DNA from 3 places in the Kitasatospora sp. NPDC043949 genome. Region 3 is predicted to be linked to each of the others. Evidence: predicted binding sites of a transcription regulator. Region 3 holds the regulator's gene; each other region holds the start of a gene.
What was found. The regulator HrcA, encoded in region 3, represses chaperone genes, less so after heat shock. The targets are predictions, from matches to a motif close to TTNGCACTCNGNNNNNCNGAGTGCNAA.

Region 1: groL (chaperonin GroEL) is a predicted target of HrcA. The motif match lies at 6,488-6,514, and genes of this name have one in related genera.
Region 2: groES (co-chaperone GroES) is a predicted target of HrcA. The motif match lies at 2,631-2,657, and genes of this name have one in related genera.

What each region holds. Positions count from the first base shown of each region.
Region 1 is NZ_JBWKEQ010000011.1:77,527-87,984, reverse strand. Features, by position in the region: gene AC07AL_RS11950 (HelD family protein) at 1-1,955, shown strand, start outside; gene AC07AL_RS11945 (copper homeostasis protein CutC) at 2,013-2,699, opposite strand; gene AC07AL_RS11940 (hypothetical protein) at 2,757-3,755, opposite strand; gene AC07AL_RS11935 (PadR family transcriptional regulator) at 3,752-4,135, opposite strand; gene AC07AL_RS11930 (hypothetical protein) at 4,257-4,613, opposite strand; gene groL (chaperonin GroEL) at 4,709-6,331, opposite strand; gene AC07AL_RS11920 (cold-shock protein) at 6,678-6,881, opposite strand; gene AC07AL_RS11915 (MoaD/ThiS family protein) at 7,471-7,749, opposite strand; gene thrC (threonine synthase) at 7,789-9,069, opposite strand; SAM riboswitch class I at 9,087-9,223, opposite strand; gene AC07AL_RS11905 (glucosyl-3-phosphoglycerate synthase) at 9,395-10,372, shown strand; gene AC07AL_RS11900 (alpha,alpha-trehalose-phosphate synthase (UDP-forming)) at 10,423-10,458, shown strand, end outside.
Region 2 is NZ_JBWKEQ010000003.1:148,595-159,052, forward strand. Features, by position in the region: gene tsaD (tRNA (adenosine(37)-N6)-threonylcarbamoyltransferase complex transferase subunit TsaD) at 1-36, shown strand, start outside; gene AC07AL_RS04375 (hypothetical protein) at 33-293, shown strand; gene AC07AL_RS04380 (polysaccharide deacetylase family protein) at 374-1,288, shown strand; gene AC07AL_RS04385 (THUMP-like domain-containing protein) at 1,314-2,480, opposite strand; gene groES (co-chaperone GroES) at 2,798-3,103, shown strand; gene groL (chaperonin GroEL) at 3,220-4,845, shown strand; gene AC07AL_RS04400 (LysR family transcriptional regulator) at 4,977-5,972, shown strand; gene AC07AL_RS04405 (WhiB family transcriptional regulator) at 6,062-6,388, opposite strand; gene AC07AL_RS04410 (response regulator transcription factor) at 6,949-7,560, shown strand; gene shbA (RNA polymerase sigma factor ShbA) at 7,899-8,615, shown strand; gene guaB (IMP dehydrogenase) at 8,867-10,369, shown strand.
Region 3 is NZ_JBWKEQ010000001.1:347,910-358,367, forward strand. Features, by position in the region: gene AC07AL_RS01735 (16S rRNA (uracil(1498)-N(3))-methyltransferase) at 1-707, opposite strand, end outside; gene dnaJ (molecular chaperone DnaJ) at 819-1,958, opposite strand; gene hrcA (heat-inducible transcriptional repressor HrcA) at 2,035-3,069, opposite strand; gene htpX (zinc metalloprotease HtpX) at 3,333-4,253, shown strand; gene pspAB (PspA-associated protein PspAB) at 4,296-4,880, shown strand; gene AC07AL_RS01760 (DUF3097 domain-containing protein) at 4,905-5,732, shown strand; gene AC07AL_RS01765 (Uma2 family endonuclease) at 5,739-6,296, opposite strand; gene hemW (radical SAM family heme chaperone HemW) at 6,338-7,567, opposite strand; gene AC07AL_RS01775 (AMP-dependent synthetase/ligase) at 7,626-9,590, opposite strand; gene AC07AL_RS01780 (ABC transporter ATP-binding protein) at 9,949-10,458, shown strand, end outside.

The sequences.
Region 1 (10,458 bases), on a different contig from region 3:
CGCTGGACCTGCGCGACGTGACCGGCACCTGGGTGTCCGCCGCCGTCCTCCAGAACCAGATCGAGGCCCGGATCGCCGCCCTCGCCGACCTCTCGCACACCCCGCTGTTCTTCGGCCGCCTGGACTACCTGCACACGATCAGCGAGGAGCTGAGCGAAGGAGGCGGCGGGGAGAGCTTCTACATCGGGCGCCGGCACGTCCACGACGCCGACGGCGACCCGATGGTGATCGACTGGCGCGCGCCGGTCTCCCAGCCGTTCTACCGGGCCAGCCGCACCGAGCCGCTGGACGTCGAACGCCGCCGCCGCTTCGGCTACACCGGCGGCGAGCTCACCGCCTACGAGGACGAGCACCTGAGCGACCCGGCGGAGGCGGACACCGCCTCCGCCCTGCTCGCCGCCGAGATCGAGAAGCCCCGCGTCGGCCCGATGCGCGACATCGTCGCCACCATCCAGCCCGAGCAGGACGAGATCGTCCGCTCCGACGTGACGGGCACCATCTGCGTCCAGGGCGCCCCCGGCACCGGGAAGACGGCCGTGGGCCTGCACCGCGTCGCGTACCTGCTGTACGCGCACCGCGAGCGCCTCGCCCGGACGGGCACGCTGGTGATCGGGCCGAACAACGCCTTCCTCTCCTACATCGAGCAGGTGCTCCCGGCCCTGGGCGAGCTGGACGTCAACCAGGCGACCGTGCAGCAGCTGGTCGGGCACGTCGAGGTGCGCGGCGAGGACGACCCGCGGGCGGCCCGGCTGAAGGGCGACGCCCGGATGGCCGAGGTGCTGCGCCGGGCGGTGCGCGCGGGCATCACGCTGCCCACCGAGCCCTGCGTGGTGGTCCGCGGCTCCCGCCGCTGGCGCGTCCAGGTGAACGAACTCACCGCGATCATCGAGGAGTTGAAGAGCCGCGAGGTGCGCTACGGCGCCGCCAGGGACGCCCTGCCACAGCGGATCGCGCACACCGTGCTGCTGAAGATGGAACAGTCCGGCGAGGCCCCCGACGACCGGGTGCAGGACGCGGTGGCCCGCAACCCCGCGGTCAAGGCGGTGGCCAAGGAGTGCTGGCCGGCGGTCGACCCGGCGAAGCTGGTGCTGCGACTGCTCTCCGACCCGGAGTTCCTGGCCGCCTGCGCGGAGGGCGTGCTGACCCCGGAGGAGCAGCAGGCGGTGCTGTGGCCCAAGCCGGGCCGCTCGGTGAAGACGGCCCGCTGGACGCAGGCCGACGCCGTCCTGGTCGACGAGGCGACGGACCTGGTGCAGCGCACCCCCTCGCTCGGGCACGTGGTGCTGGACGAGGCGCAGGACCTCTCCCCGATGCAGTACCGCGCGGTCGGCCGCCGCTGCACGACCGGCTCGGCGACCGTCCTCGGCGACCTCGCCCAGGGCACCACCCCGTGGGCGACGGCGAGCTGGCCGGACGCGCTGCGCCACCTGGGCAAGCCGGACGCCCACGTCGAGGAGCTGACCAAGGGCTTCCGGGTGCCGGAGGAGGTCATCGCGTACGCCTCCCGGCTGCTCCCGGCGATCGCCCCGGGCCTGGCCCCGGCGACCTCCGTCCGCGACGCCCCCGGCTCGCTGACGATCCGCCGCCTCCCGGACGCGGAGGCCGTGCCCGCCGTCGTGGCGGCCTGCCGCGAGGCGCTGGAGCACGAGGGCTCGACCGGGCTGATCGCCGCCGACGCCCGGATCCCGCTGCTCGCCGAGGCGCTGACCGCGGCCGGCCTGCCGTACCTGTCCCCCGGCGCCGAGACCAGCGCCGAGGCCCGGCTGACGCTCGTGCCGGCCTCGCTGGCCAAGGGTCTGGAGTACGACTACGTGGTGCTGGACGAGCCGGCCGCGGTGATCGCGGGCGAGCCGGACGAGCGGACCGGCCTGCGGCGGCTGTACGTGGCGCTCACCCGTGCCGTCTCCGGCCTGACGGTGCTGCACGGCGAACCGCTGCCCGCGCAGCTGCGCTGAGGAACCGAGCGGCGGGGGCCGGCCCCACCGGGACCGGCCCCCGCCCTCCTCGCGCGCTCAGGCGTCGATCAGGGCCCGCCACTCGGCGACCTTCGCCGCGTCCACCGGCGTCCGCCAGCCGTCGACCCGCACCGCGCCGCCGACGTGGAAGCCGTCGAAGCCCTCGGCCCGCAGCCCCTTCAGGTGTTCGGCCCGCAGGCCGCCGCCGATCAGGATCCGCTGCCCGTACCCGGGCTCGCCCGCGCGGGCCAGCTCCGCCAGGAGCACCTCGTACCCGGCGTCGACGCCGGCGGGCGCGCCCGAGGTGAGGAAGGTGTCCAGCCCGGGCAGCGCGCCGACGGCGGACCGCAGGGCGGCCCGGTCGGTGCTGTGGTCGATCGCCCGGTGGAAGGTCCAGCGGCAGCCGGCCACCGCCTCGGCGACGGCGGCGGTGGCGGCCAGGTCGACGGCGCCGTCGGCGTGGAGGAAGCCGAAGACGAACTCCTCGGCGCCCTCGGCCCGCAACGCGGCGGCCCGGGCGGCCAGTTCGTCCAGGCCGCCGGGCGCGAAGCCGTCCCGGATCCGGAGCATGACGCGCAGCGGGATGTCGACGGCGGCCCGGATCCGGGCGAAGTCCTCGACGGACGGGGTGAGCCCGTCCGCGGCCATGTCGGTGACCAGTTCGAGCCGGTCGGCGCCGCCCGACTCGGCAGCCTGGGCGTCCTGGGGCGTCAGCGCGATGACTTCGAAAATTGGTCTAGACATATCAGTAGGTTGCCACATCCGGCCGGGCCCGGCGAGCACTTCGCCCCGCCCCCCGGGTCACGCCAGGCTGCGCCCCTTCCCGGAGTCCCCGCCGAACCATCCGCCGAACCGTCCGCCGGGCCCGTCGCCGGCCCCGATCCGGCGCATCGCCACCGCGGCCGCCACCAGGAGCAGCAGCACCGGCGCCGCCATCGGCAGCACGTGCCAGAACCCGCGGCCCTCGCGCCAGATGTTGAACAGGCCCGCGAACATCGTCAGCGACAGCACCGCGACCCCGACGGCCGCCGGCAGCACCCGGCCGCGCAGCGCGGTGAAGGTCAGCAGCAGCGGCCCGATCAGCAGCGCCGCGAACCACTGCATGTCCAGCGGGAAGGTGGAGTCGCCCCAGTGCTGGAGCGCCACCAGCAGCCCGCCCCCGAGGACCGAGGCCAGCGCCAGCCCGCCGGAACGCCAGGAGGCCCTGGGCAGCAACTCCGTCGGCGCCGCGGCCAGCAGCAGCGCCCCCAGCACGAACGGCATGGTGGCCACGCTGCTGTCCCCCACCCCCCAGAGGTCGAATTCCGGCGGCAGCACGACGGCCTGCGCCAGCACGAACAGCGCGGAGACGGCCTGGAGCAGCGAGATGACCCGCACCGCCGTCCAGCGCCCCGTCACGACGGCCACCGCGAGCAGCAGCGCGATCACCGGCGGCGCGATGGTCAGCGCGTACGTGGTGTACGAGGGGTCCCAGGTCAGCCGGCGGGCGGCCCGCTCCGCATCGCTCACCCACGGCACCAGCGCCGCACCGGCCAGCGCCCCGGCGACCATCGGCGCGGCCAGCGCGAGCACCCGCCCGGCCAGCGAGGAGCCGGTCAGCCCGAGCCGCACCCGCAGCCCGTACGCGGCCAGGTCGAACGCCTCACGGGCGACGGCCGAGCGGCCCGCCTCCGCCGTGGTGTCGGCGAACACCGCGGCCAGCTCCTCGCCGCGCTCCCGGCGGTAGCGGGGCGGGTAGAACTGCAGCGCCGCCCGCAGCGCGGTCGAAGGCGCCCCCATCGTCGGTGTGGTCATGGTCATGCGAAGAACCCCCTCATCATCGACTTCCCCTCCGGCTCCGGCTTGCCCTGGAGCGCCGACCAGACGTTCGCGAGACGGCGCTCCGCCTCGGTGGCGACGGCCCGCAGCCGCTCCGCCTCGGAGGCCAGCGCCTCCCGGCCGACGCTGGTCAGCGCGTAGCTGCGCCGCGCCCGCCCGTCCACGACCTCCTCCGCGGCGACCTCGATCAGCCCCTGCTGGAGCAGGCGGTCGAGGGCGCCGTACAGGGTGCCGGTGCGCATCTTGACCCGGCCCTCGGAGATGGCGGCGATCTCCTGGATGAGGGCGTAGCCGTGTCTCGGGGCGTCCGCCAGAGCGGTGAGCAGCAGCAGCGTCGGCTCCTGCATCGAGCGTTCAGTCATACGACTACATATATCGTCAACCTACCTATAGGTCCAGTACTCCCGCCGCCCGGTCCACGACGCGGACCACGAGCGGACTGGGAACGGACCAGGAGCGGGCTGGGAGCGGACCACGAGCGGGCTAGGAGAGCTCCCCCACCGGCGCGACCACCGCGCCCTGCTTGCCGCACACCCAGTGCGGCTCCGGCCCCAGCTCCGGCTCCACGCCGAGCGCGTGCGGGTCCCCGTCGGCGGCGCAGGCGGTGCACAGCGGCCAGCGCCCGTACGCCTCCAGCAGCGCGTCCTGGACGTCCTGGGCGACCAGCCCGAGCACGTACCCGGTGCCGTCCGGCCACTGCTCCAACCACCAGCGGCGGTGCGTCACGGCCTGCTCCACCAGGGAGACGACGGCGGCGTCCGCCACGTCCCGCGAGGTGAGGTCGGCCAGGATCAGCGCCCGCGCGTTGTGCAGCGCGGTCTCGATGTCGTCGGAAGCCATCTGTCCATTCTCCGGTAGAACGCCGTGTGGGCGGCCCCCCGAAGGGGACCGCCCACACGATCAGGAACCAGCCGATCCGATCGGTGCGATCAGGATCAGAAGTCCATGTCACCGCCCGGCATGCCGCCGCCGGCGGCCGCAGCGGCCTTCTCCGGCTTGTCGGCGATGACGGCCTCGGTGGTGAGGAACAGCGCCGCGATGGAGGCGGCGTTCTGCAGCGCGGAGCGGGTCACCTTGGCCGGGTCGATGATGCCCTCGGCGATCAGGTCGACGTAGGTGTTGGTGGCCGCGTTCAGGCCGTGACCGGCGGGGAGGTTGCGCACCTTCTCCACCACGACGCCACCCTCCAGGCCGGCGTTGGTCGCGATCTGCTTGATCGGGGCCTCCAGCGCGACCTTGACGATGTTGGCACCGGTGGCCTCGTCGCCCTCCAGCTCCAGCTTGTCGAAGGCGACCGAGGCCTGGAGCAGCGCGACGCCACCACCGGCGACGATGCCCTCCTCGACGGCGGCCTTCGCGTTGCGGACGGCGTCCTCGATGCGGTGCTTGCGCTCCTTGAGCTCCACCTCGGTGGCCGCGCCGGCCTTGATGACGGCCACGCCGCCGGCCAGCTTGGCGAGGCGCTCCTGGAGCTTCTCGCGGTCGTAGTCCGAGTCGCTGTTCTCGATCTCGGCGCGGATCTGGTTCACGCGGCCGGCGACCTGCTCGCTGTCACCGCCACCGTCGACGATGGTGGTCTCGTCCTTGGTGATGACCACCTTGCGGGCGGTGCCCAGCAGGTCGATGCCGGCGTTCTCCAGCTTGAGGCCGACCTCCTCGGAGATCACGGTGCCACCGGTGAGGATGGCGATGTCGCCGAGCATGGCCTTGCGGCGGTCGCCGAAGCCCGGGGCCTTGACGGCGACGGACTTGAAGGTGCCGCGGATCTTGTTCACGACCAGGGTCGACAGGGCCTCGCCCTCGACGTCCTCGGCGATGATGACGAGCGGCTTGCCGCTCTGCATGACCTTCTCCAGCAGCGGCAGCAGGTCCTTGACCGAGCCGATCTTGGAGTTGGCGATGAGGATGTAGGGGTCCTCGAAGGTCGCCTCCATGCGCTCCAGGTCGGTCGCGAAGTAGGCGGAGATGTAGCCCTTGTCGAAGCGCATGCCCTCGGTGAGCTCGAGCTCCAGACCGAAGGTGTTGCTCTCCTCGACGGTGATGACGCCTTCCTTGCCGACCTTGTCCATGGCCTCGGCGATGAGCTCGCCGATCTGGGTGTCGGCGGCCGAGATGGAGGCGGTGGAGGCGATCTGCTCCTTGGTCTCCACGTCCTTGGCCTGGGCCAGCAGCTGGTCGGAGACGGCGGCGACGGCCTTCTCGATGCCGCGCTTCAGGGCCATCGGGTTGGCGCCGGCGGCGACGTTGCGCAGACCCTCGCGAACCAGGGCCTGGGCGAGCACGGTGGCGGTGGTGGTGCCGTCACCCGCGACGTCGTCGGTCTTCTTGGCGACCTCCTTGACGAGCTCCGCGCCGATCTTCTCGTAGGGGTCCTCGAGCTCGATCTCCTTGGCGATGGAGACACCGTCGTTGGTGATCGTGGGGGCGCCCCACTTCTTCTCCAGCACGACGTTGCGACCCTTGGGGCCGAGCGTGACCTTCACTGCGTCGGCGAGCTGGTTCATGCCACGCTCAAGGCCGCGGCGAGCTTCCTCATCAAAGGCGATGATCTTGGCCATCAGAAGTGGTCCTCCGGGACACGGTCGACTGCTCGGACCAAGGGGTGCCCGCGACGGACGGCCCTGGTGTGCGGGGGTCCTTTCCCCTACCGCTCCCGGGGGCCTCACCGACCCGGTCCGCTGTCACTCTCACGCTGTGAGTGCTAACGCCAATAATTAGCACTCGGGGTGGTCGAGTGCAAGCCCAATCGCGATCCCGCGAGCCGCCCGGGGCGCTCCCGCCGACCCGCGCAACTCCCCGCCGGGGAACGCCGACGGGCCCGTACGACGCGTGTCGCACGGGCCCGTCGAGAAGCGAGTGGTCACCAGCCGTGGGCCGCGCCGAGCTCCTGGGGTCGGAAGGGGGTCACACCGCGGCGCGGACCATGTCCGCCTGCGGGCCCTTCTGTCCCTGGGAGATCTCGAACTCGACCCGCTGGCCCTCCTCGAGGGTGCGGTAGCCGTCCATCTGGATCGCGCTGTAGTGGACGAAGACGTCCGCACCACCGTCGACCGCGATGAAGCCGTAGCCCTTCTCCGCGTTGAACCACTTGACGGTGCCCTGAGCCATTCCGAACTCCCCTAGTGCTGTGCTGGCCCTTCACGCGCCCGCAGGTCGCGGGCCCGGGTCTGGTTTGAAGGCCGGCCCGGGGAACCCCCCCTGGGCGCAGCCGTGCACGCCGCAACCCTCCGCCGGGGGTGCCTGACGGCGCCCTGTGAGCGGGTGATTACGTCGACCGCGGCTGAATGTATCCGGATCGACGCCCTCTGCAACAGGGTCAGCTGCGGGGAATTCCGGCACCACGCCAAGGGGCAGGACGGGCCAAAGCGGGAGGAATTCGGCATTTCACGCCGGACATAGCGGACGGATTACTGCAAATCCCCGCGGGAATTCTGACATCTGCCTGACATGTTTCACGGCCCAGGCACCCGACCGGTCTCAGCGGCCGGACGACCGTCCGGCGATTCGCGGGTGATTCGCGGGTGAGGATGAGGGGAAGCCCTGTTCCCAACCGAGCCACACTCTACTCCGACTTGACCCCGCCATATTCCCGCCGAAATGCGGCCGGCCGCCCGTGCGTACGGAGAACGGAATTCCGTACGCGCGGACGGCCGGTCGGACGAGCGGCTCGGGCGGGGTGCCCGGATCGGGGCGCGGCTCAGCAGCCGCCGGCCACCGCCGGGATGATCGAGACGCTGGCGCCGTCCGCGATCCCGGTCGCCAGGCCCTCGGCGAAGCGCACGTCGTCGTCGTTCACGTAGACGTTGACGAAGCGGCGCAGCTTGCCGGCGTCGTCCAGGATGCGGGCGGCGATCCCCGCGTGGTTCTTCTCCAGGTCGGCGATGACCTCGCCCAGGGTGGCGCCCTCGGCGGCCACCTCGGCGGCGCCGCCGGTGTAGGTGCGCAGGATGGTGGGGATACGGACGTTGGCGCTCATGGTTCTCCTAGCGGACAGGGCCCAGCGGGGTGGGGGGATTCAGGCGGACGCGAGGCCGGCGTCGTGGAAGGACGCCAGGGTCGGGCGGATGACGGCGGTCATCCCGGCCCCGGCGACGGCGTCCAGGGTCTTCAGGCCGTCGCCGGTGTTGATCGCGACGGTCTCCTTGGCCGGGTCCAGCTGGCCGGTCTCCACCAGCTTCTTCAGCACGCCGACGGTCACCCCGCCCGCGGTCTCGGCGAAGACGCCCTCGGTCCGGGCCAGCAGCCGGATCGCGTCCACCACCTCGGCGTCGGTGACGTCCTCGACCGCGCCGCCGGTGCGCCGGGCGATGTCCAGCACGTACGGGCCGTCCGCCGGGTTGCCGATCGCCAGCGACTTGGCGATGGTGTCCGGCTTGACCGGGCGGATCACGTCCTGGCCGGCCTTGAACGCCGCCGACACCGGGGAGCAGCCCGCCGCCTGGGCACCGAAAACCTTGTACGGCCGGTCCTCGACCAGGCCGAGCCTGATCAGCTCCTGCAGCCCCTTGTCGATCTTGGTCAGCTGGGAGCCGGAGGCGATCGGGATGACGATCTGCTCCGGCAGCCGCCAGCCGAGCTGCTCGCAGATCTCGTACGCCAGCGTCTTGGAGCCCTCGCCGTAGTACGGGCGCAGGTTGACGTTGACGAAGCCCCAGCCCTCGCCGGCCGGGTCGCCGATCAGCTCCGAGCAGAAGCGGTTCACGTCGTCGTAGTTGCCCTCGATGCCGACCAGCTCACCGCCGTACACCCCGGCCATGACGACCTTGCCCTGCTCCAGGTCGTGCGGGATGAACACGCAGGACTTGAAGCCGGCCCGGGCAGCCGCCGCGCCCACCGCGCCGGCCAGGTTGCCGGTGGAGGAGCAGGAGAGCGTCGTGAAGTCGAAGGCCCGCGCGGCCTCGATGGCGCAGGCCACCACGCGGTCCTTGAACGAGTGGGTCGGGTTGCCCGAGTCGTCCTTGATGTGCAGCTGCGCGGTGAAGCCCAGCTCGCGGCCCAGGTTGTCCGCCTTGACCAGCGGGGTCCAGCCGGGGTTCAGGTTGGGCTTGGTGGCGACGTCGGCCGGGACGGGCAGCAGCGGCGCGTAGCGCCAGATCGAGCTCGGGCCGGCCTCGATCCGGCGGCGCAGCGCCTCGGCGTCCTCGCTGCCGAAGTCGTACGCGATCTCCAGCGGGCCGAAGCACTCCAGGCAGGCGAAGCTCGGACCGAGCGGGAAGCGGGTGCCGCACTCCCGACAGGACAGCGCGGTGGCGGGGCCGAGGTCCACGGATGCGGGTGCGACAGTGTCGATAGCCATGATGGCGGAGGCCTCTCTCCTCATCTTCCCCGTGGCACGGTCGCGCCACAGGCCGGAATTGGCACCTGTCCCGCCGGGGCCTGTCGACAGACAGCCGCGCGAGAAGGTTGCCGGGACGTCAACGGGCCGTTCCCTCAGTCCCTCTGGATGAGCTTGTGAAATTGTGGTGGTGCTCAACGGCGACCCCGGCGTGCAAAGGTCCGGCCGCTGTACGAAGACTGTATCCGAAGGCGTCAACCCCGAACGGGATCGTCCGCCACGCGAGATGGCGCGTCCCACCGACCCCGCCGAGGAGAGTCCCGTGCCCGCCGAACCGACCCCCGCGCTGCTCCCGCAGGCGGCGTCCTGGCTGCGCCGCCGCTCGTGGAGCGCGGTCGACCGGCCGGTGCACGCCCTGCTGGAGGCCAAGCGCCGGACCGGCCACACGGTCAGCGTGGTGCTGCCCGCGCTGGACGAGGAGGCCACCGTCGGCGACATCGTCCGCACCATCCGCCGCGAGCTGATGGAGCGCCTCCCGCTGGTCGACGAACTCGTCGTGGTCGACTCCGGCTCGGCCGACGCCACCGCCGCCGTCGCGGCCCGGGCCGGCGCCCGGGTGGAGTACCGCGACGCGATCCTGCCCCGGCTGCCCGCCGTCCCCGGCAAGGGCGAGGTGCTCTGGCGCTCGCTGCTGGTCACCCGCGGCGACATCGTCTGCTTCGTCGACGCCGACCTGCGCGAGTTCGACCCGGCCTTCGTCTCCGGCATCCTCGGCCCGCTGCTGACCGAACCGGACATCCAGCTGGTCAAGGCCATGTACGACCGGCCGCTGGAGACCGAGGGCGCGGTGGTCCCGGCCGGCGGCGGCCGGGTCACCGAACTGGTCGCCCGCCCGCTGCTCAACCTGCACTGGCCGGAACTCGCCGGTTTCGTCCAGCCGCTCGGCGGCGAGTACGCGGCCCGCCGCGCGCTGCTCGAACGGCTCCCCTTCCCCACCGGCTACGGCGTCGAACTCGGCCTGCTGGTCGACGCGCTGGAGACGGTCGGGCTGGACGCCCTGGCCCAGGTGGACGTCGGCGTCCGGCACCACCGGCACCAGGACGGCCAGGCCCTCGGCCGGATGGCCGCCACCATCTACCGCACCGCCCTCGAACGCCTCGACCGCACCCACCGGCTGAAGGCCTCGGCCGACCTGGTCCACCCGCTGCTGACCCAGTTCACCCGCGACCCGCAGAGCCGGGAGTTCACCGCCCACACCCACCCGGTGACCGCCCTGGAACGCCCGCCCATGCACACCGTGCCCGAGTACGCGACCCGACACTGAACACCCACCGAAAGGGTTTGCCGCTCCGGAGCCCCGGCAACGTACCAACCATGGGCGATCTCACGACCGAACGTTCGAGTGCGACC
Region 2 (10,458 bases), on a different contig from region 3:
CAGGCGTACCAGGCCCTCACCGGTGGCGCCAAGTGACCGTCGCCGCGATGTGGGAGGCCCGCGCCGCCGCCGGCCGTGGGGCCGAACTCGCCTCCTGGGTACGGGAGGTGGTGCTGCCGTCGGTGCGCGGCTCGGCCGGGCTGGTCCGCACCGAGCTGCTCGGCGCGCCCGGCGAACGCGTGCTGCTGATCACCTGGTGGACCGGCGAGCCGGTGCCGGTCGCCGACCCGCCGGCCGACCTGCTCGGCCGCCCGGTGCACCGCTGGTCCTTCAGCAGCGAGCACGTCGAATAGGCCCCGTCCGGGAACCGCCGCCCCGACCGCTACCGTGCATAGCTGAGAAGAAGCTGGACGGGAACCGGGAGCGCGCTGCGGTGAACAGGGACGGTCGGAGCAGGACCAGGACGTACGCGGTGGGGGCGCTGGCCCTGCTGGCCCTGGCCACCGGATGCGGCGACAACGGGGGCGCCGCCGCCCCGGCGGCGGCCGGCGGTAGCTCGGCGGCCACGCCCCAGCCCACCGGCGGAGGCGCCGTGCCGACCAGCCCGGCCGGCACGCCCACCACCCCGGCCCCGGCCGGCGGGGACCCGGCGGCCTGGGCGAAGTGGAACCTCAAGCCGCTGGCGCCGGCCCCCGCGCCGCCCGCGGACAAGCCCATCAAGCTCGAACGGACCGGCCCCGTACCGGTGTTCAGCGAGGTGAAGACGAGCGACAAGGTCGTCTTCATCACCATCGACGACGGTGCCGAGAAGGACCCGAAGTTCGTCGAGATGCTGACCGAGCTCAAGGTGCCGATCTCGATGTTCCTGACCCGGGACATCGTCAAGAACGACTACGGCTACTTCAAGCCGCTCCAGGCGCTCGGCAACCACATCCAGAACCACACCGTGGACCACCCGGTGATGAGCAAGATCCCGGCGGAGAAGCAGAAGTCCGAGATCTGCGACGCGCAGTCCGCGCTCACCCAGCAGTACGGCACCGCCCCGCTGCTGTTCCGCCCGCCGTTCGGGGACGGTGCCAACACCCCCACGCTGAACAACTCGGTCCAGCAGTGCGGCCCGCGCGCGATGGTGCTCTGGCGCGAGTCGATGCAGATCCACGACATGCAGTACCAGGCGGCGGACAAGAAGCTGAAGTCCGGCGACATCATCCTGGCGCACTTCCGCGGCCCGAAGGAGCTCAAGGGCGCCACGATGACCCAGATGTTCGGCGACCTGCTGGCCCGGATCCAGGAGCAGGGCTTCTCGGTGGCCCGGCTGGAGGACTACATCCAGGCGCCCGCCTCGTAGTCCGGGCGCCCGCCGCGCAGCCGCCTCAGGCGGGTCGGCCGAGCATCATCAGCGGCCCGTTGTCGGTGCGGCTGAGGATCACCGTGACGGCGTTCGGCCCGGAGGGCTTGAGCTGGCGGCGCAGCTCCTCCGGGGTGATCGCCATCCCGCGCTTCTTGATCACCACCGTGCCGACCCTGCGCTCGCGCAGCAGCGCCTTCAGCCGCTTGATGTGGAACGGCAGCACGTCGGTGAGCTCGAAGGCGTGCGCGTACGGGGTGGCCACCAGCTGGTCCGAGGTCAGGTAGGCGATCTTCGGGTCGATCAGCCGACCGCCCACCTGCTCGGCCACCTCGGCCACCAGGTGGGCCCGGATCACCGCGCCGTCCGGCTCGTACAGGTAGCGCCCGACCGGGCCGGCCGGCGGGTCGGGCAGGTCGCCGCCGGTGAGGCTGGCGGCCTGCGGCAGCAGGGTGGCGCGGTGCGGGCGGGCGGCCCCGGTGCCGAACCAGAGCACCGCCTCCTTCACGTCGCCGTGGTCGGAGACCCACTCCGCCTCGGCGTCGGCCGGGACGGCCTCGTGCGGGATGCCCGGGGCCACCTTCAGCGCGCCGATCGGGGTCCGGCGGCCGGCCTCGATCGCCCAGGAGAGCGGCGGGGCGTACGCCTCCGGGTCGAACACCCGGCCGCGCGCCGTCCGCCGCGCCGGGTCGGTGAACACCGCGTCGTAGCCGGTGACGTCCACCTCGGCGACGTCCGCGCAGCGCACCCGGACCAGGTCGGCCAGGCCCAGCGCGGCCGCGTTGGCGGCGGTGGCGGCACAGGCCGCCGGGTCCTTGTCGACAGCCAGCACCTCGATCCCGGCCCTGGCCAGCGCCAGCACGTCCCCGCCGATGCCGCAGCACAGGTCGGCCAGCCGGCGGACGCCCAGCTCGGCGAAGCGGCGCGCCCGCCACTCGGCCACGCTGCGCCGGGTGGACTGCTCGACGCCGTTGGGCGTGAAGTACATCAGGTCGGCGTCCGCCCCGAACTTCGCCCGCGCCCGCTGCCGCAGCCGGGCCTGCCCGAAGGCCGCCGACACCAGCTCGGCCGGGTGCTCCCGCCGCAGCCTGGTGGCCAGCGCCAGCTCCTCCTCGGGCGTGAACTCGCGCAGTTCGGCGAGCAGGGCCTGGCCCTCGGGGGCCAGTAGGGGCTGGAGGTTCTCGGTGTCCACGGGGCCATTCTGGCGGGTTGGCGGCCCCACCGGCTCCGATGGCCGGCGCGGTGGGCGGGGTCGCGGTTCGCGGCGGGAGTCCGCCCGGGGCGGGGTGGTCGCACAGGAGTACGGCTCCGCGCCCGCGGTTCGGGATGCCCGGGCGCGCCGTTGGCACTCTGGTTGACTGAGTGCTAACACCGGCCTATGGTCGTCCTTGGCACTCCCCACTGGGGGAGTGCTAACGCGAAGACGTGTGCCTGACCCCCGCGACGGCAGGCCCACAGGTTCGCTCCTACCCGTTAGAAACCCCGTAATCTCCGAAGGGGAGCTCGGACGTGACCACCAGCAGCAAGGTTGCCATCAAGCCGCTTGAGGACCGCATCGTGGTCCAGCCGCTCGACGCCGAGACCACCACGGCCTCCGGCCTGGTTATCCCGGACACCGCCAAGGAGAAGCCCCAGGAGGGCGTCGTCCTGGCCGTCGGCCCGGGCCGCTTCGAGGACGGCCAGCGTCTGCCGCTCGACGTCGCCGTCGGTGACATCGTCCTGTACTCGAAGTACGGCGGCACCGAGGTGAAGTACCAGGGCGAGGAGTACCTGGTTCTTTCCGCCCGCGACGTTCTCGCCATCATCGAGAAGTAAGTCGTTCCGACCCGCCCCGGATCCGTGTCCCAAGTGACAGGGGCCCGGGGCGTGGTTGTTGGTTCACGTAGTCCGGCGGCCGGTGGGCCGGCCGAAGCCCCGAGGGAATAGGGAACATGGCGAAGATCCTGCAGTTCAACGAGGACGCCCGCCGCTCGCTGGAGCGCGGTGTCAACAAGCTGGCCGACACCGTCAAGGTGACCATCGGCCCCAAGGGCCGCAACGTCGTCATCGACAAGAAGTTCGGCGCCCCGACCATCACCAACGACGGTGTCACCATCGCCCGTGAGGTCGAGCTGGACGACCCGTACGAGAACCTTGGCGCGCAGCTCGTCAAGGAGGTCGCCACCAAGACCAACGACGTCGCGGGTGACGGCACCACCACCGCCACCGTGCTGGCCCAGGCCCTGGTCAACGAGGGTCTGCGCAACGTCGCCGCCGGTGCCGGCCCGGCCGCCCTGAAGAAGGGCATCGACAAGGCCGTCGCCGCCGTCTCCGAGCACCTGCTCTCGGTGGCCCGCGAGATCGAGGGCAAGGACGACGTCGCCGCCGTCGCGTCCCTCTCCGCCCAGGACACCCAGGTCGGCGAGCTGATCGCCGAGGCGATCGACAAGGTCGGCAAGGACGGTGTCATCACCGTCGAGGAGTCGAACACCTTCGGCGTGGAGCTGGACTTCACCGAGGGCATGCAGTTCGACAAGGGCTACCTGTCGCCGTACTTCGTCACCGACGCGGAGCGGCAGGAGGCGGTCCTGGAGGACCCGTACATCCTGATCAACCAGGGCAAGATCTCCTCCATCCAGGAGCTGCTGCCGCTGCTGGAGAAGATCCTCCAGGGCGGTGCCTCCCGGCCGCTGCTGATCATCGCCGAGGACGTCGACGGCGAGGCGCTGTCCACCCTCGTGGTGAACAAGATCCGCGGCACCTTCAACGCGGTCGCCGTCAAGGCCCCGGGCTTCGGCGACCGCCGCAAGGCGATCCTCGGCGACCTGGCCACCCTGACCGGCGGCACGGTCATCTCCGAGGAGGTCGGCCTCAAGCTCGACCAGGTCGGCGTGGACGTGCTGGGCACCGCCCGCCGCGTGACCATCACCAAGGACGAGACCACCGTCGTCGACGGTGCCGGTGACACCGAGGCCGTGGCCGGCCGCGTCGCCCAGATCAAGGGTGAGATCGCCGCCACCGACTCCGACTGGGACCGCGAGAAGCTGCAGGAGCGCCTGGCCAAGCTGGCCGGCGGCGTCTGCGTCATCAAGGTCGGCGCCGCCACCGAGGTGGAGCTGAAGGAGCGCAAGCACCGCCTGGAGGACGCCATCTCGGCGACCCGTGCCGCGGTCGAGGAGGGCATCGTCGCCGGTGGCGGCGCCTCCCTGGTGCACGCCGCCAAGGTGCTGGACGGCGGCCTGGGCCTGTCGGGTGACGAGGCGACCGGTGTCGCGGTGGTCCGCAAGGCGCTGCACGAGCCGCTGCGCTGGATCGCCCAGAACGCCGGCCTGGAGGGCTACGTCATCACCTCCAAGGTCGCCGAGCTGGAGATCGGCCAGGGCTACAACGCGGCCACCGGCGAGTACGGCGACCTGGTGAAGGCCGGCGTCATCGACCCGGTCAAGGTCACCCGCTCCGCCCTGGAGAACGCGGCCTCGATCGCCTCCCTGCTGCTCACCACCGAGACCCTCGTGGTGGAGAAGAAGGAAGAGGAGGCCGAGGCGGGCCACGGCCACGGTCACGGCCACTCGCACTGACGCCTGACGGTCGACCGGAGGCCCGGTCCGCGCCCCTCGGGGTGCGGCCGGGCCTCCGGCGTGTTTGGCGTTTGAGGCTTCAATCATCAGCAGAATTTTGCCATTGGCAAAGATTGCCTTATAACTGAGGCATGATCGAGGCCCGTCACCTGCGCGTTCTGCGTGCCGTCGCCCGCACCGGCTCCTTCTCCGCCGCCGCCCGCGAGCTGGGCTGTACGCAGCCCGCCATCAGCCAGCAGATGAAGGCCCTGGAGAAGTCGGTGGACACCCCGCTGGTGGTCCGCTCCGGCCGGGGCATGCAGCTCAGCGAGGCGGGGCGGGTGCTGCTCAAGCACGCCACCGGGATCCTGGCCGGGCTCTCCGCGGCCGAGGAGGAGATCGCCGCGATCGCCGGGCTGCGGGCCGGGCGGGTGCGGCTGGTCTCCTTCCCGACCGCGAGCTCCACCCTGGTGCCGCCCGCGGTCGCCCGGCTGCGGGACAGCCATCCGGGGGTGCGCGTGTCGCTGGTCGAGGCGGAGCCGCCGGAGTCGCTGGCGATGCTGCGCGGCGGCGAGTGCGAGATCGCGCTGGCCTTCCGCTACCCGCAGTCCGACGGCGGCGCCGCGCTGCCGGCGCCCGCGCACGGGACGCCGCGCGAGGCGCGGGCCGAGGCCAACCTGGAGGCGCAGCAGCTGAGCGCCGGCTCCGACTGGTCCGATCTGGTGGTCACCCCGCTGCTGGACGACCCGCTGGTGGGCCTGCTGCCCGCCGCGCACCGGCTGGCGGGGCGCGGCAGGCCGGTGGAGCTGGCCGAGCTGGCGGGGGAGCAGTGGATCGCGGGCTGCCCGCAGTGCCGGGGGCACCTGGTGGAGCTGTGCGCGGGGGCGGGCTTCGAGCCCCGGATCGACTTCGCGACCGACGACTATCCGGCGGTGGTCGGCCTGGTGGCGGCCGGGCTGGGGGTGGCGGTGCTGCCCCGGCTGGCGCTGGAGTCGGTGCGCCCGGACGGGGTGTCGACGGTGCCGGTGCGGACGGCCGCGGGGGCGCCGGCGGTGCGGCAGGTGGTCGCGCTGACCCTGCCGGATCTGGCCGAGGTGCCGGCCGTGGCGCTGATGCTGGAGAGGCTGGCGGGGTCGGCCGGGCGCTGACCTCTGGGGCCTGAGCGTTCTGGACTGGGCTTGAACAGCCCGGGACGCCGAGAGGAAACGTTTCTTCACGGCGCGCCGTGGAGGCGGGGCTAGCGCCGGGCGATCGCCGGCGGGGTCAGCGGGACCTCCACCAGCCGGTGCCGCGAACGCCCCAGCATCTCCTCGCGCTCGTCCTCGGTCATCCCGCCCCAGACGCCGTACGGCTCGCGGACCGCCAGCGCGTGCGCCGCGCACTCGGTGATCACCGGGCAGCGCATGCAGACCTCCTTGGCACTGGCCTCGCGCGAACTCCGCGCGGCCCCGCGTTCGCCCTCGGGGTGGAAGAAGAGCGAACTGTCCACGCCACGGCAGGCTGCGGAGAGCTGCCAGTCCCAGAGGTCCGCGTTGGGACCTGGGAGGCGGGAGAAATCTGCCATGGCTCATTCCCTTCAGAGGCTCGTCGGCCGTGGGCCGGCGCTCAGCGGGCTGCTGCTGGGCGGCGCGGCGGGCGTCGATGCACTGGTGTGGACACCTGGAAATATGACTTACGGCAACTCCATGGACAAGTCACCCACAGAGTGGCACAACAGTCAATGACCATACGAAAGCTATAAAAACGGGCAAAGTGGGCAAGGGGTTCGGCGGGCGCGGGCGTGGCATTCGGGTGGCCGACGGGCGCGCGACACTCCGCACCGGTGTGCGGGTCGTGCGCCCACCGCGCGCGAGCTGGGGAAAAGTGCGGCGTGTGCACCGCGATGCGGCTGATCGGTAATGGGTTGGCCACGTACAGTGGTGGAGATGGCCCCGAAGGCCGTAACTCATTCGAGTGACGGTCGTTGGAAGTGCGGAGGCGGTTAGCGGGCGCCGGACGTCGGGAACGATCGCGCGGAATTTGAGGCGATCAGCACGGACTCTGTCGCCGATCGGCCGTGTCGGAGAGGTTCGTACCAGCCAGGAGGCTCAACGTGACGCGGATCAGCTGCGGAGGACGACGGTCATGACTTCCGTTCTCGTTTGCGACGATTCCCCGCTCGCCCGCGAGGCGCTTCGCCGCGCGGTCGCGACCGTACCCGGTGTGGACCGGGTCACCACCGCGACGAACGGGGAGGAGGTCCTCCGCCGCTGGGTGGCCGACCGCTCCGATCTCGTTCTGATGGACGTCCGGATGCCCGGCCTCGGCGGGGTCGAGACGGTCCGGCGGCTGCTGTCCGCCGATCCGGGCGCGCGGATCATCATGCTCACCGTCGCCGAGGACCTCGACGGGGTCGCGCTCGCGGTGGCCGCGGGCGCCCGCGGGTACCTGCACAAGGACGCCTCGCGCGCCGAGCTGCGGGCCACCGTCACCCAGGCCCTCGCCGACCCGACCTGGCGGCTCGCCCCGCGCCGGCTGCGCAGCCCCGACATGGGCGCGGCGCCCACGTTGACGGCGCGTGAGATCCAGGTGCTGGAGGGCATGAGCCACGGCCGCAGCAACGCCGAGATCGGCCGCGAGCTGTTCCTGTCCGAGGACACCGTCAAGACCCACGCCCGACGGCTGTTCAAGAAGCTCGGGGCCTCCGACCGCGCGCACGCGGTGGCGCTGGGTTTCCGCTGGGGCCTGGTCCGCTGACCGCCGGTGGCGCCGCCGGCTGCGGCGCGCCGCCGGCGGTTCCCGGGACGGACGCCGTCCGGGCGTGTGACGTTACGGTCCCGAGGTTGCACCATGGAGGAGTGGAGCACCTCGGGGACCAGCGGACAGGCACTGCGGCGAACCACACGGCCGCGGGACATGCGGCGGACGGCGCGAAGGACGGGACCACCGACGGCGGCGGGGCGGGAGGCGGCACGGTGCAGGAGGGGCCGGTGGTGCGCGGCGGCACGCCGTACGGCGCCGCAGCGCATAACGTTCCGGTGCACAACTCCGGACGCGGTGCCGCGTTTTCCCGCTCGACCAGGCACCATGGACCGATGCGTGACGACGTCGCCGGTGCGGCCGGCCAGGCGGACCCGGTGGAGGCCGAGCCCTCCGGCCCGGGTGGCGATCCGTCGTACGCCGACCCCGGCGGCCCCGGCGCGGTGCCCGGCCCCGGTCGACCGCCGGTGCTCGGCGCGGGCGGCTCCCCGCTGGTGGGCGAGCTCGTCGCGGCCGCCGTCCGCGGTGAGGGCCCGGCCATCGACGCCCTGCTCGCCTACGTCCATCCGCTGGCGCTGCGCTACTGCCGCGGCCGGCTGGTCCGGCTGCCCGGCGGCGCCCGGCACCACGTGGACGACGTCGCGCAGGAGGTCTGCGTCGCGGTGCTGTGCGCGCTGCCCCGGTACAAGGACCAGGGGCGGCCGTTCGAGGCCTTCGTCTACGGCATCGCCGCGCACAAGATCGCCGATCTGCAGCGGGCCGCGATGCGCGGGCCCGGCTCGACGGTCGTTCCGCAGGACGACCTGCCGGAGGTGCCGGACGAGGCGCTCGGCCCGGAGGAGCAGGCGCTGCTGAGCAGCGACGCGGCCTGGGCCAAGGAACTGCTCTCCAACCTGCCGGCCCGTCAGCGCGAACTGGTGCTGCTGCGGGTGGCCGCCGGGCTGTCGGCGGAGGAGACCGGCGAGGTGCTGGGGATGTCCCCGGGCGCCGTCCGGGTGGCGCAGCACCGGGCGCTCAGCCGGCTGCGGGCGCTGGCGGAGGAGTCCTCCTGAAGCCCTGACCGGCCGGAATGAGCCACGGGGGGCCGGTGTTGTCAAGGGCACACGAGGACACATTCGCGGTGCCAGTACCATGGGGTATCGGCGCCTGGGCGGGTTGCCAAAGTTTCGCGGGTGCGCGCGGGGTTCCCCTGGAGGTTCCTCCAAAACCACCCGGCTTCGGCGGTCTGCTGCGAGTGAGCGATGAACGCGCCCCACCCTCAGGGCGTGAGCGGAATAGGCCGGCCACGGAAGGTACCCCCCAAATGTCTTACAACGCCGCAGGCGTACCCGAGAAGTTCGCCATGCTCGGGCTCACGTTCGATGACGTCCTGCTGCTGCCCGGGGCCTCCGCGGTGCTGCCGAACCAGGTCGACACCTCCTCGCGGGTCTCCCGGAACGTGCGCGTCAACATCCCGCTGCTCTCCGCCGCGATGGACAAGGTCACCGAGGCGCGGATGGCGATCTCGATGGCCCGCCAGGGCGGCGTCGGCGTGCTGCACCGCAACCTGTCGGTCGAGGACCAGGCCAACCAGGTCGACCTGGTGAAGCGCTCCGAGTCCGGCATGGTCACCGACCCGATCACGGTCGGCCCGAACACCACGCTGGCCGAGGCCGACGCGCTGTGCGCCAAGTTCCGCATCTCCGGCGTGCCGATCGCGGACGAGGCCGGCAAGCTGCTCGGCATCGTCACCAACCGTGACATGGCCTTCGAGTCGGACCGCAGCCGCCAGGTCCGCGAGATCATGACCCCGATGCCGCTGATCACCGGCAAGGTCGGCATCTCCGGGGTGGACGCGATGGCGCTGCTGCGCCGCCACAAGATCGAGAAGCTGCCGCTGGTCGACGACGAGGGCCGGATCAAGGGCCTGATCACCGTCAAGGACTTCGTCAAGGCCGAGCAGTACCCGAACGCCGCCAAGGACGCCGAGGGCCGTCTGCTGGTCGGTGCCGCCGTCGGTGCCAGCGCCGAGGCGTTCGACCGGGCCCAGGCCCTGGTCGAGGCCGGTGCGGACTTCCTGGTCGTGGACACCTCGCACGGCCACAGCCACAACGCGCTGGCCTGGATCGGCAAGATCAAGTCGGCCGTCGGGATCGACGTGGTCGGCGGCAACGTGGCCACCCGTGACGGCGCCCAGGCGCTGATCGACGCCGGCGTGGACGGCGTCAAGGTCGGCGTCGGCCCCGGCTCCATCTGCACCACCCGCGTGGTCGCCGGCATCGGCGTCCCGCAGATCACCGCCATCTACGAGGCCGCGGTGGCCTGTCAGGCGGCCGGCGTGCCGGTCATCGGCGACGGCGGTCTCCAGTACTCCGGCGACATCGGCAAGGCGCTGGCCGCCGGCGCCGACACCGTGATGCTGGGCTCGCTGCTGGCCGGCTGCGAGGAGTCCCCGGGTGAGCTGATGTTCATCAACGGCAAGCAGTTCAAGTCCTACCGCGGCATGGGCTCGCTGGGCGCGATGCAGTCCCGCGGCCAGGGGCGCTCGTACTCCAAGGACCGCTACTTCCAGGCCGAGGTGGCCTCGGACGACAAGCTCGTCCCCGAGGGCATCGAGGGCCAGGTGCCCTACCGCGGCCCGCTGTCGGCCGTGCTGCACCAGCTGGTCGGCGGCCTGCGCCAGACCATGGGCTACGTCGGCGCCGCCACCATCGCCGAGATGGAGAGCAAGGGCCGCTTCGTCCGGATCACCTCGGCGGGCCTCAAGGAGAGCCACCCGCACGACATCCAGATGACCGTCGAGGCGCCGAACTACTCCAACCGCTGAGTCCGCGGACATCGAGGGCCCGTCGCCGCACCCCGGCGCCGGGCCCTTCGGCGCGCCCGGGAGCGGGGGCGGGCCGCCGGGGTGGGCCC
Region 3 (10,458 bases):
GCCACCCCGGCGGTGGAGGTGCGCAGCACCGAGGGGCCCAGCCGGTACGGCCCGGCGCCCGCCTCGGCGAACGCGGCCAGCTCCTCCGGGGAGACCCCGCCCTCCGGGCCGACCACCAGCACCACGTCCCCGGCCGCGGGCAGCGCGGCCAGCGCCAGCGGCTCGGCGCCCTCCTCGTGCAGCACGGCGGCGAACGCGGCCCCGGCCAGCAGCGGCGCCAGCTGCCGGGTGGTCGCCGGCTCGCGCACCTCGGGGAAGCGCAGCCGGCGGGACTGCTTGCCGGCCTCCCGGGCGGTGGCCCGCCACTTGGCGAGTGCCTTGGCGCCCCGGTCGCCCTTCCACTGCGTGATGCAGCGCGAGGCGGCCCACGGGACGATCACGTCCACGCCGACCTCGGTCATGGTCTCCACCGCGAGCTCGCCGCGGTCGCCCTTGGGCAGCGCCTGGACGACGACGATCCGCGGCGCCGGCTCGGGCTCCCGGCGGACGGCGGCCACCGTGACGTCGATCGCGTCCTTGCCGAGCACCGCGGCGACCGTCCCGTCCACCCCGAGGCCCAGCCCGTCGGCGAGGGTCACCGCCTCGCCCGCCGCCAGCCGCCTCACCGCGGCCGCGTGCCGCCCCTCCGGCCCGTCGAGGCGCACCACGGAGCCGGGCGCGGCGGCGGCGATCCGCTCGGTCTCGACGACGAAGACGGGGGCGGTCATGCGGGGAACCTCCGGGGGGTGGGGCGGATCGGGAACGCGAAAGGGGCGCCGGGCAGAACCCGGCACCCCCGCGCGGACGGCCAGGGCCCAGTAGCGGCCCCGGCCTAGGGCCTAGCGGCCGTTGAACGCGTCCTTGAGGCGCGAGAACAGGCCCTGCTGGCCCGGCGCGAACTGGCCGGACGGCCGCTCCTCGCCGCGCAGCACCGCGAGCCGGCGCAGCAGCTCCTCCTGCTCGGGGTCGAGCTTGGTGGGCGTCTGCACCTCGACATGCACTATCAGGTCGCCCCGGCCGCCGCCGCGCAGGTGCGTGATGCCGCGGCCGTGCAGCGGGATCGACTGGCCGGACTGGGTGCCGGGCCGGATGTCGACCTCCTCCAGCCCGTCCAGGGTCTGCAGCGGCACCTGGGTGCCGAGGGACGCGGCCGTCATCGGGATGGTGACGGTGCAGTGCAGGTCGTCCCCGCGCCGCTGGAAGACGGTGTGGGTGGTCTCGGCGATCTCGACGTACAGGTCGCCGGCCGGGCCGCCGCCGGGGCCGACCTCGCCCTCGCCGGCCAGCTGGATCCGGGTGCCGTTGTCGACACCGGCCGGGATCTTGACGGTCAGGGTGCGCCGGGCGCGGACCCTGCCGTCGCCGGCGCACTCCGGGCACGGGGTCGGCACGACGGTGCCGAAGCCCTGGCACTGCGGGCAGGGACGGGAGGTCATGACCTGGCCCAGGAACGACCGGGTGACCTGGGAGACCTCGCCCCTGCCGCGACACATGTCGCAGGTCTGCGCGGAGGTGCCGGGGGCCGCGCCCTCGCCGCTGCACGTGGTGCAGGTGACGGCGGTGTCGACCTGGAGTTCCTTGGTGGTGCCGAAGGCGGCCTCCTCCAGGGTGATCTCCAGCCGGATCATGGCGTCCTGGCCGCGGCGGGTGCGCGAGCGCGGGCCGCGCTGGCCGGCCGCGGCGCCGAAGAAGGCGTCCATGATGTCGGAGAAGCCGAAGCCGGCCGCCCCCGCGCCGAAGCCGCCCGCGCCCCCGCCGCCCGGCGAGAGCGGGTCACCTCCGAGGTCGTAGACCTGGCGCTTCTGCGGGTCGGAGAGCACCTCGTAAGCGGCGTTGATCTCCTTGAACCGCTCCTGCGTCTTCGGGTCCGGGTTGACGTCCGGGTGCAGTTCGCGTGCCAGGCGCCGGAAGGCCTTCTTGATCTCGTCCTGCCCCGCATCCCGTCGGACGCCGAGTACCGCGTAGTAGTCCGTGGCCACCAAATGCTCCGCTTGTTCCGCCTGTAGTAGTGCTGCGACTGGACACCGCCGTCAGAGGTTCCGACGGCGGCCTGTGCTACGACTCGGCCAGGATCTGGCCCACGTACCGCGCCACCGCACGCACCGCCCCCATTGTGCCCGGATAGTCCATCCGGGTCGGACCGATCACACCCAGTTTGGCCACGCTCTCGTCGCCCGAACCGTAGCCGACCGACACCACCGAGGTGGAATTCAGCCCCTCGTAGGCGATCTCCCGCCCGATCCGGACCGTCATCGCGGCGTCCGCCGTCTCACCCAGGAGGCGGAGCAGGACGACCTGCTCCTCCAGGGCTTCCAGCACCGGCTGGATGGTCAGGGGGAAGTCGTGCCCGAAGCGGGTCAGGTTGGCCGTGCCGGCCAGCATGATCCGCTCCTCGTTCTGCTCGGCGAGCGCTTCGAACAGCGTCGCCAGGACCGTGCTGACGGTCGGGCGGTCCGGCGGCTCGAAACCCGCCGGGAGCTCCTCCAGGAACCCCGGCACGTCCGGCAGCCGCTGGCCGACGGCCCGCGCGTTGATCCGGGCCCGCAGGTCCGCCAGGACCGTCTCGCCGACCGGGCCCGGGCAGTCGACCATCCGCTGCTCGACCCGGCCGGTGTTGGTGATCAGGACCAGCATCACCTTGGTCGGGGCCAGCGCCACCAGCTCGATGTGCCGGACGGTGGACCGCGACAGCGAGGGGTACTGCACCACCGCGACCTGCCGGGTGAGCTGGGCGAGCAGCCGCACCGTCCGCATGACCACGTCGTCCAGGTCGACGGCGCCGTCCAGGAAGTGCCGGATCGCCCGGCGCTCGGGGGCGCTCATCGGCTTGACCTCGGCGAGCTTGTCGACGAACAGGCGGTACCCCTTGTCGGTGGGGATGCGCCCGGCGCTGGTGTGCGGCTGGTGGATGTAGCCCTCCTCCTCCAGCGCCGCCATGTCGTTGCGGACGGTCGCCGGGGAGACTCCGAGGTTGTGCCGCTCCACCAGGGCCTTGGAGCCGACCGGCTCCTCGGTGCCCACGTAGTCCTGGACGATCGCGCGGAGCACGGCGAGCTTGCGGTCGTCCAGCTGGCGAACCTCACCGGCCATGGGGCACACACCTCCGTCTTCGCACGTTGTCCGTTCGTGTCACGCATGCTGCTGCCCGCTCCGGGAGGATCCCGGCTCCGGCACCCGCTTTGGCACTCTGAACCTGCGAGTGCCAAAACCGTACCTGCCAGTGTAAGGCCCGGGCCCAACGGCAGGAACGGCCCGGCCGGAGTGATCCTGCCCGCAGTTCCCGGCGCGGGGGTGGTGCCGCGGGGCCGTCCGGGTGGCAGCATCGAAGACGACGGCGAATGGAGGAGCAAGCAATGTCGAGCTCGGGCCAGCACACCCGTTTCGCGCCCGACCGCGGTCTGACCGGCCGCATGGTCGTGACGATGTTCGTGATCGGGCTGCTGTACGTCGGTTTCACCGGTCTGCTGATCGTGCTGCTGCGCGGCGCCTGGCCACTGATCGTCCTGATCTCCGGCGGGCTGTTCGTGGCCCAGTTCTGGTTCAGCGACAAGATCACCGAACGGGCGATGGGCGCCCACCAGGTGACCCCTGAGCAGTACCCGCAACTGCACGGCACCATCGACCGGCTCTGCGCGCTGGCCGACATGCCCAAACCCCGGGTGGCGGTCGCCGACAACGACATGCCGAACGCCTTCGCCACCGGCCGCAACCCGCAGAACGCCGTGGTGTGCGTCACCACCGGCCTGCTGCGCCGGCTGGAGCCCGAGGAACTGGAGGGCGTCCTCGCCCACGAGCTGTCCCACGTCGCCCACCGGGACGTCGCGGTGATGACCATCGCCGGCTTCCTCGGCGTCCTCGCCGGGGCCATGACCCGGATCGCCATGTACGGCGGGTTCATGGGCGGCAACCGCAACAACAACGACCAGAACGCGGCCATCGTCGCCCTGATCATCCCGCTGGTGTCGATGGTCGTCTACGCCATCAGCTTCCTGCTCACCCGGCTCCTGTCCCGCTACCGGGAACTCGCCGCCGACCGCGCCGCCGCCCAGCTCACCGGCCGGCCCAGCGCCCTCGCCTCCGCGCTCACCAAGGTCACCGGCCAGATCGCCGCCATCCCCAGCAAGGACCTGCGCCAGGCGCAGCCCTACAACGCCTTCTACTTCGCCCCCGCGCTGAGCGCCCGGGAGACCGCCTCGCAGCTGTTCTCCACCCACCCGACGCTGGAGAAGCGCCTGGAGCAGCTGGCGAAGATCTCCGAGCAGCTCGGCCGCTGAGGCCCTGCCGCCCTCCCGACTCCCTCCTCCGAAAGGACCGCCGTGGGAATCCTGGACACCCTGTTCGGGCGCACCAAGCCCGTCAAGCCCGACCTCGACCAGCTGTTCGGCGTCCCGTCCGCCGCCCTCACCCTGGAGGCCGGGGCCGGGTTCACCCCCACCGGGCTCGGTTCGGTCTGCTTCGCCGCCGTCGAGGGCGCGGCCTTCGGCCAGGTCGAACAGCAGGTGCGGGCGCTGCTCGACGCCGACACCGAGCGCGGCGGCGTCCCGGTGGAGGCCTCCAAGGACGGCTACGGCTACTCCTGGCTGCTCGCCCGGCACACCCCCGAGGAACTGCCGGACCTGGTCAACGACCTGCACGCGGTCAACAGCGAGCTGGAGGCGAACGGCTTCGGACCGCAGCTGCTCTGCTCGCTGGTCGGCTTCCGCAACCCGGACGGGCAGTCGCTGGCCCTGGTCTACCTCTACAAGCGCGGCACCTTCTACCCCTTCGCCCCGATGCCCGGCGGCGGGGAGCGGCGCAACAGCCCGCTGGAGCTCCAGGTCAACGCGATGCTCGGGAACGACCTGCGGCTGGAGAAGGACCTCAGCCGCTGGTTCCCGGTCTGGGGCGCGCCGGGCCTCTGACGGTCCGTCCGTATAGTCGCTTTCATGCGCAGCCGCCAGTACGGACCCGACCTGACCCCGCCGTGGAAGAAGCAGCAACCCGCCCCGGAGGTGACCGCCGAACGGGACCTGGTGGTGGAGGAGGCCGCCACCGGCTTCTGCGGCGCGGTGGTGCGCTGCGAGAAGACCGCCGAGGGCTTCACCGTCACCCTGGAGGACCGCTTCGGCAAGCTCCGGGTGTTCCCGCTGGTGCCGCGCGGCTTCCTGCTGGAGGGCCGGACGGTCACCCTGGTGCGCCCGGCCGGCCCCGCCCCCTCCCGTACGCCGGGCCGCACCGCCTCCGGCTCGGTCGCCGTCCCCGGCGCCCGGGCCCGGGTCGCCCGCGAGTCGCGGATCTACGTCGAGGGCCGGCACGACGCCGAACTGGTCGAGCGGGTCTGGGGCGACGACCTGCGGATCGAGGGCGTGGTCGTCGAGTACCTGGAGGGCGTGGACGACCTGCCCGCGATCGTCGCCGACTTCGCCCCCGGCCCGGGCCGGCGCCTCGGCGTCCTGGTCGACCACCTGCTCCCCGGCACCAAGGAGCAGCGCATCGCCGCCCAGGTCACCGGCGACGCCGTCCTGGTCGTCGGCCACCCCTACATCGACATCTGGCAGGCCGTGAAGCCCGCCTCCGTCGGCATCGCCGGCTGGCCCGCCGTCCCGCGCGGCGAGGAGTGGAAGGAGGGCGTCTGCCGCCGCCTCGGCTGGCCGGTGAACACCCCCGCCGCCTGGAAGCGGATCCTCTCCACGGTGGACAGCTACAAGGACCTGGAGCCGGAACTGCTGGGCAAGGTCGAGGAGTTGATCGACTTCGTGACGGTTCCGGAGTGAGGCCGATCAGACGTACTGCTGAAAGTCCGTGGTGTCCAGATCGATCTCAAGCAGGCTGACGGGGACGGGCTCGCCGAACTTGCTGGTCCGCTCGGACATGTACCTCGGGAGGCCGGACCCGGGATCCCTACCCAACTCGGTCAGCAGCACGCAGACCCCCTTGATCGGGTCCACGATCAGGTACGCGGGGACGGAGCCCTCGGCGTAGAGCTCCCGCTTGGTCCGGTAATCACGATCGACACTGGTCTTCGACACCACCTCGACCACCAGGGTGACGGCGGGCGACGGCAGCAGTCGTCCGTGCTCCTGGACCGCCCCGCGTTCGAAGACGACCAGGTCGGGCTGGGGTTCGCTCGCCTGGCCGGGGATCCCCAGGTCCTGGGTCGTGAGTGGACGCCACCGACCGTACGGAAGCTGGTGCTGAATCGCCAGGACGATGAGATTGTGGACCATGTCAGGCCCCGCCATCATCACGATTTCCCCCCTGATGAGTTCGGCCTTGATGCCCTCCGGCACCTCCAGGTTCTCGAAGATCCCGGTCATCCGATCATCGATGGCGGTCATCGCACGCTCCCTCCGACGGCTGACACCCACGTTAACGAATGTCAGTCCACCAGGTCACGTACGACCGCGTCGGCGAGCAGCCGGCCCTGGAGGGTGAGGACGGCGCGGCCCTGGGCGTACGGCTCGGCGGCGAGGAGGCCGTCGGCGAGGTGGCGGGCGGCGGCGTGGCGGCCGGTGTCGGTGAGGAGGGTGAGCGGGATGCCCTCGGCGAGGCGCAGTTCCAGCAGGATGCGCTCGACCCGGCGGTCCTCCTCGGCGAGCACCTCGCGGCCCAGGGCCGGGGTGCGGCCCTCGGCGAGGGCCTGGGCGTAGGCGGCGGGGTGCTTGGCGTTCCACCAGCGGACGCCGCCGACGTGGCTGTGCGCGCCCGGGCCTGCGCCCCACCAGTCGGCGCCGGTCCAGTACAGCTCGTTGTGGCGGCAGCGGCCCTCCGGGGTGGTGGCCCAGTTGGAGACCTCGTACCAGGTGTAGCCGGCGGCGCTGAGGGCCTGTTCGGCGATGAGGTAGCGGTCGGCGTGCACGTCGTCGTCGATCATCGGCAGTTCGCCGCGCTTGACCCGGGCGGCGAGCTTGGTGCCGTCCTCGACGATCAGGGAGTACGCCGAGACGTGGTCGGGCCCGGCGCCGATGGCGGCGTCCAGGGAGGCGCGCCAGTCGTCGTCGGACTCGCCGGGGGTGCCGTAGATGAGGTCCAGGTTGACGTGGTCGAAGCCGGCGGCGCGGGCCTCGGCGACGCAGGCCTCGGGGCGGCCCGGGGTGTGGTGGCGGTCGAGCAGCTTCAGGACGTGCGGGCGGGCGCTCTGCATGCCGAAGGAGACCCGGTTGTAGCCGCCCTCGCGCAGTTCGGCCAGGTAGGCCGGGTCGACGGACTCCGGGTTGGCCTCGGTGGTGACCTCGGCGCCCTCGGCGAGCCCGAACTCCTCGCGCAGCGCGGCGAGCATCTTCACCAGGTCGCGAGCGGGCAGCAGGGTGGGGGTGCCGCCGCCGAGGAAGACGGTCTGGACCGGCAGGTCGACCTGGCCGAGGACCTGGCGGGCCAGCCGGATCTCGGCGACCACGTTGTCCGCGTAGGTCTCCTGGGAGGCGACGGCCCCGGAGGAGCGCAGCTCGGTGGCGGTGTAGGTGTTGAAGTCGCAGTAGCCGCAGCGGCTGGCGCAGTAGGGCACGTGCAGGTAGAAGCCGAACGGCCGCTGCCCGAGACCGGTGCGGGCGGATGCGGGCAGGGAACCGTCGGACGGCACCGGTTCACCGTCGGGGAGTGCGGAGGGCATGACCCCATTGTCCCGTACGGCTCACCCGAACCGGTGAGCCGTACGGGGTCGGGGCCGATCAGGCCTCGTTGGCGCCCGCGTACATCGCGGTGACGGCGTCCGCGTAGGTCCGCTCGACCACCGGGCGCTTGATCTTCAGGCTCGGGGTGAGCTCGCCGTGCTCGATGTCGAGGTCGCGTGGCAGCAGGTGGAACTTCTTGATCGTCTGCCAGCGCTGGAGGTCGGCGTTGAGCCGCTTGACGAAGCCCTCGATCAGCTGGTGCACCTGCGGGTCGGCGACCACCTCGGCGTAGGACTTGTCCTTCAGCCCGTGCGCGGCGGCCCACGGCATGATGACCGCCTCGTCCAGGCCGATCAGCGCGGTGCAGAAGTTGCGGCCGTTGCCGATCACGAGGATGTTGCTGACGAACGGGCAGACCGCCTTGAACCTGCCCTCGACCTCGCTGGGCGCGACGTACTTGCCGCCGGAGGTCTTGAACAGGTCCTTCTTGCGGTCGGTGATCCGCAGGAAGCCGTCGGGGCCGAGCTCGCCGATGTCCTCGGTGTGGAACCAGCCGTCGGCCTCCAGCACCTCGGCGGTCTTCTCGGGCAGGTCGTGGTAGCCGCGCATGACGCCGGGGCCGCGCAGCAGGATCTCGCCGTCCTCGGCGATCCGGACCTCGGTGCCGGGCAGCGGGCGGCCCACGGTGCCGATCCGGACGTCCTCCTCACGGTTGACGCAGGAGCCGGCACTGGTCTCGCTGAGGCCGTAGCCCTCCAGGATCGGCACGCCGGCGCCGAGGAAGAAGTAGCCGATCTCGGGCGCGAGCGCGGCGCTGCCGGAGACGGCGCCGCGCAGCCGGCCGCCGAAGGCCGCGCGGATCTTGGCGTAGACCAGCTTGTCGGCCAGGCCGTGCTGGAGCCTGAGGCCCAGCGGGGCGGTGCCGGCGCCGGTGGCGATCCGGCTCTCCTGGACGGCGCGGGCGTGCTCGCGGGCGACCTTGGCGGCCCACCGGAAGATCTTGTACTTGGCGCCGCCCTCGGCCCGGGCCCGGCCGGCGATGCCGTTGTAGACCTTCTCGAAGATGCGCGGCGCCGAGGCCATCACGGTCGGCCGGATGACCGGCAGGTTGTGGATGATCCGGTCGACCCGGCCGTCCACGGCCATCACGTGGCCGGTGGCGATCTGGCCGGAGATCAGCGTCTTGCCGAACACGTGCGACAGCGGCAGCCACATGAACTGGACGTCGTCGGAGCGCAGCAGTCCGCTGGCCTCCTGGGCCCGGGCCTCGTACGCCCAGCAGTCGTGCACCAGGCGCACGCCCTTGGGGCGGCCGGTGGTGCCGGAGGTGTAGATGAGGGTGGCCAGCTGTTCCTTGTCGAGCGCGGCGACGGCCTTCTCGACCGCGTCCGGGTGCTGCTCCAGGTACTCGGCGCCGCGCTGCTCCAGCTCGGCGAGGGTGAGCACCGTGAGGGCGTTCAGGCCGTCGGCCCCGGGGGTACTGGCCTGTGGGGCGTCGGTCTCGGGGGCGTCGGCCTCGGGGGCGTCGAAGAGGATGACGGTCCGCAGCTCGGGCAGCTGTCCGAGCTGGCCGACGGCCTTGGCGAGTTGGGCGGAGTTCTCCGCGAACAGCGCCCTGGAACCGGAGTTGGAGAGGATGAACGCGGTCTCATCGGCGTTGGTACTGGGATAGACGGTCGTCGTGGCGGCACCCGCGCACATGTTCCCGAGGTCGGCGATGATCCATTCGAGCCGGGTGGAGGAGGCGAGGGCCACCCGGTCCTCCGGCTGGATGCCGAGCGCCATCAGGCCGGCGGCCACCGCCTTGACCCGGGCCGCGGTCTGCGCCCAGGTGAGCGAGCGCCACTGCTCGGCGCCGGGGGCGCTGTCCGCGGCGTGCTCGTCGACCGGGGCCGGGTAGCGGTAGGCCTCGGCGTTCGGGGTGGCGGCGACCCGCTCCAGGAAGAGGTGGGCGACGGAGGCGGGACGCCCGGCGACCAAGTCGGCACTGCCGGAGTCGATCAGGGACTGCGCGGAACTCAACGAGGACCTCCGGGGGCGGGTGGCCGTCTGAGGGATGGTCTCGGCGCCCGTGGGGGGCGGCCGCCGGGCCCCCGGTCAACCCGGGCGATACCGGCGAGTAACAAGGGGGCAATCAGCAGCCTAGGGGGAAACCGGTCATTCCGTAAGAGGGCGGGGCCCGGCCGGCACACCGCCGCGCCGCCGGTGCCCGACGACGACTCCGCCCGCGCCCCGGTGAACCCGTGCAATCGGGCCCGCCGTACGGTTCGGCAAAGGACTGGGCAAACCTGCGATCCACAACTCGTGAATCGCCTGTACGAGTCCACCAAAGAACGAGAATCGGGATGCGAATCCACCCGTCGACGACAAGAGTGTGCCAGTGCTGATCAGACTTCTCAGGGCGTACCTGCGCCCGTACTCCCGACCGATCGCGCTGCTCGTGGGGCTCCAACTGGTGTCCACCCTGGCGGCGCTCTACCTGCCGACGCTCAACGCCGACATCATCGACGACGGCGTGGTCAAGGGCGACACCGGCTACATCCTGCAGGTGGGCGGGGTGATGATCGGCATCACCCTGGTCCAGGCGCTCTGCTCGATCGGCGCCGTCTACTACGGCTCCAAGACCGCCATGGCCTTCGGCCGGGACGTCCGCGCCGCCGTCTTCGACCAGGTGCAGAGCTTCTCCGCCCGCGAGGTCGGCCAGTTCGGCGCCCCCTCGTTGATCACCCGCACCACCAACGACGTCCAACAGGTCCAGATGCTGGCCCTGATGAGCTTCACGCTCATGGTGGCCGCCCCCATCATGTGCGTCGGCGGCATCATCATGGCCCTCAACCAGGACGTGCCGCTGTCCGGCCTGCTGCTCGCGGTCATCCCGCTGCTCGGCGCC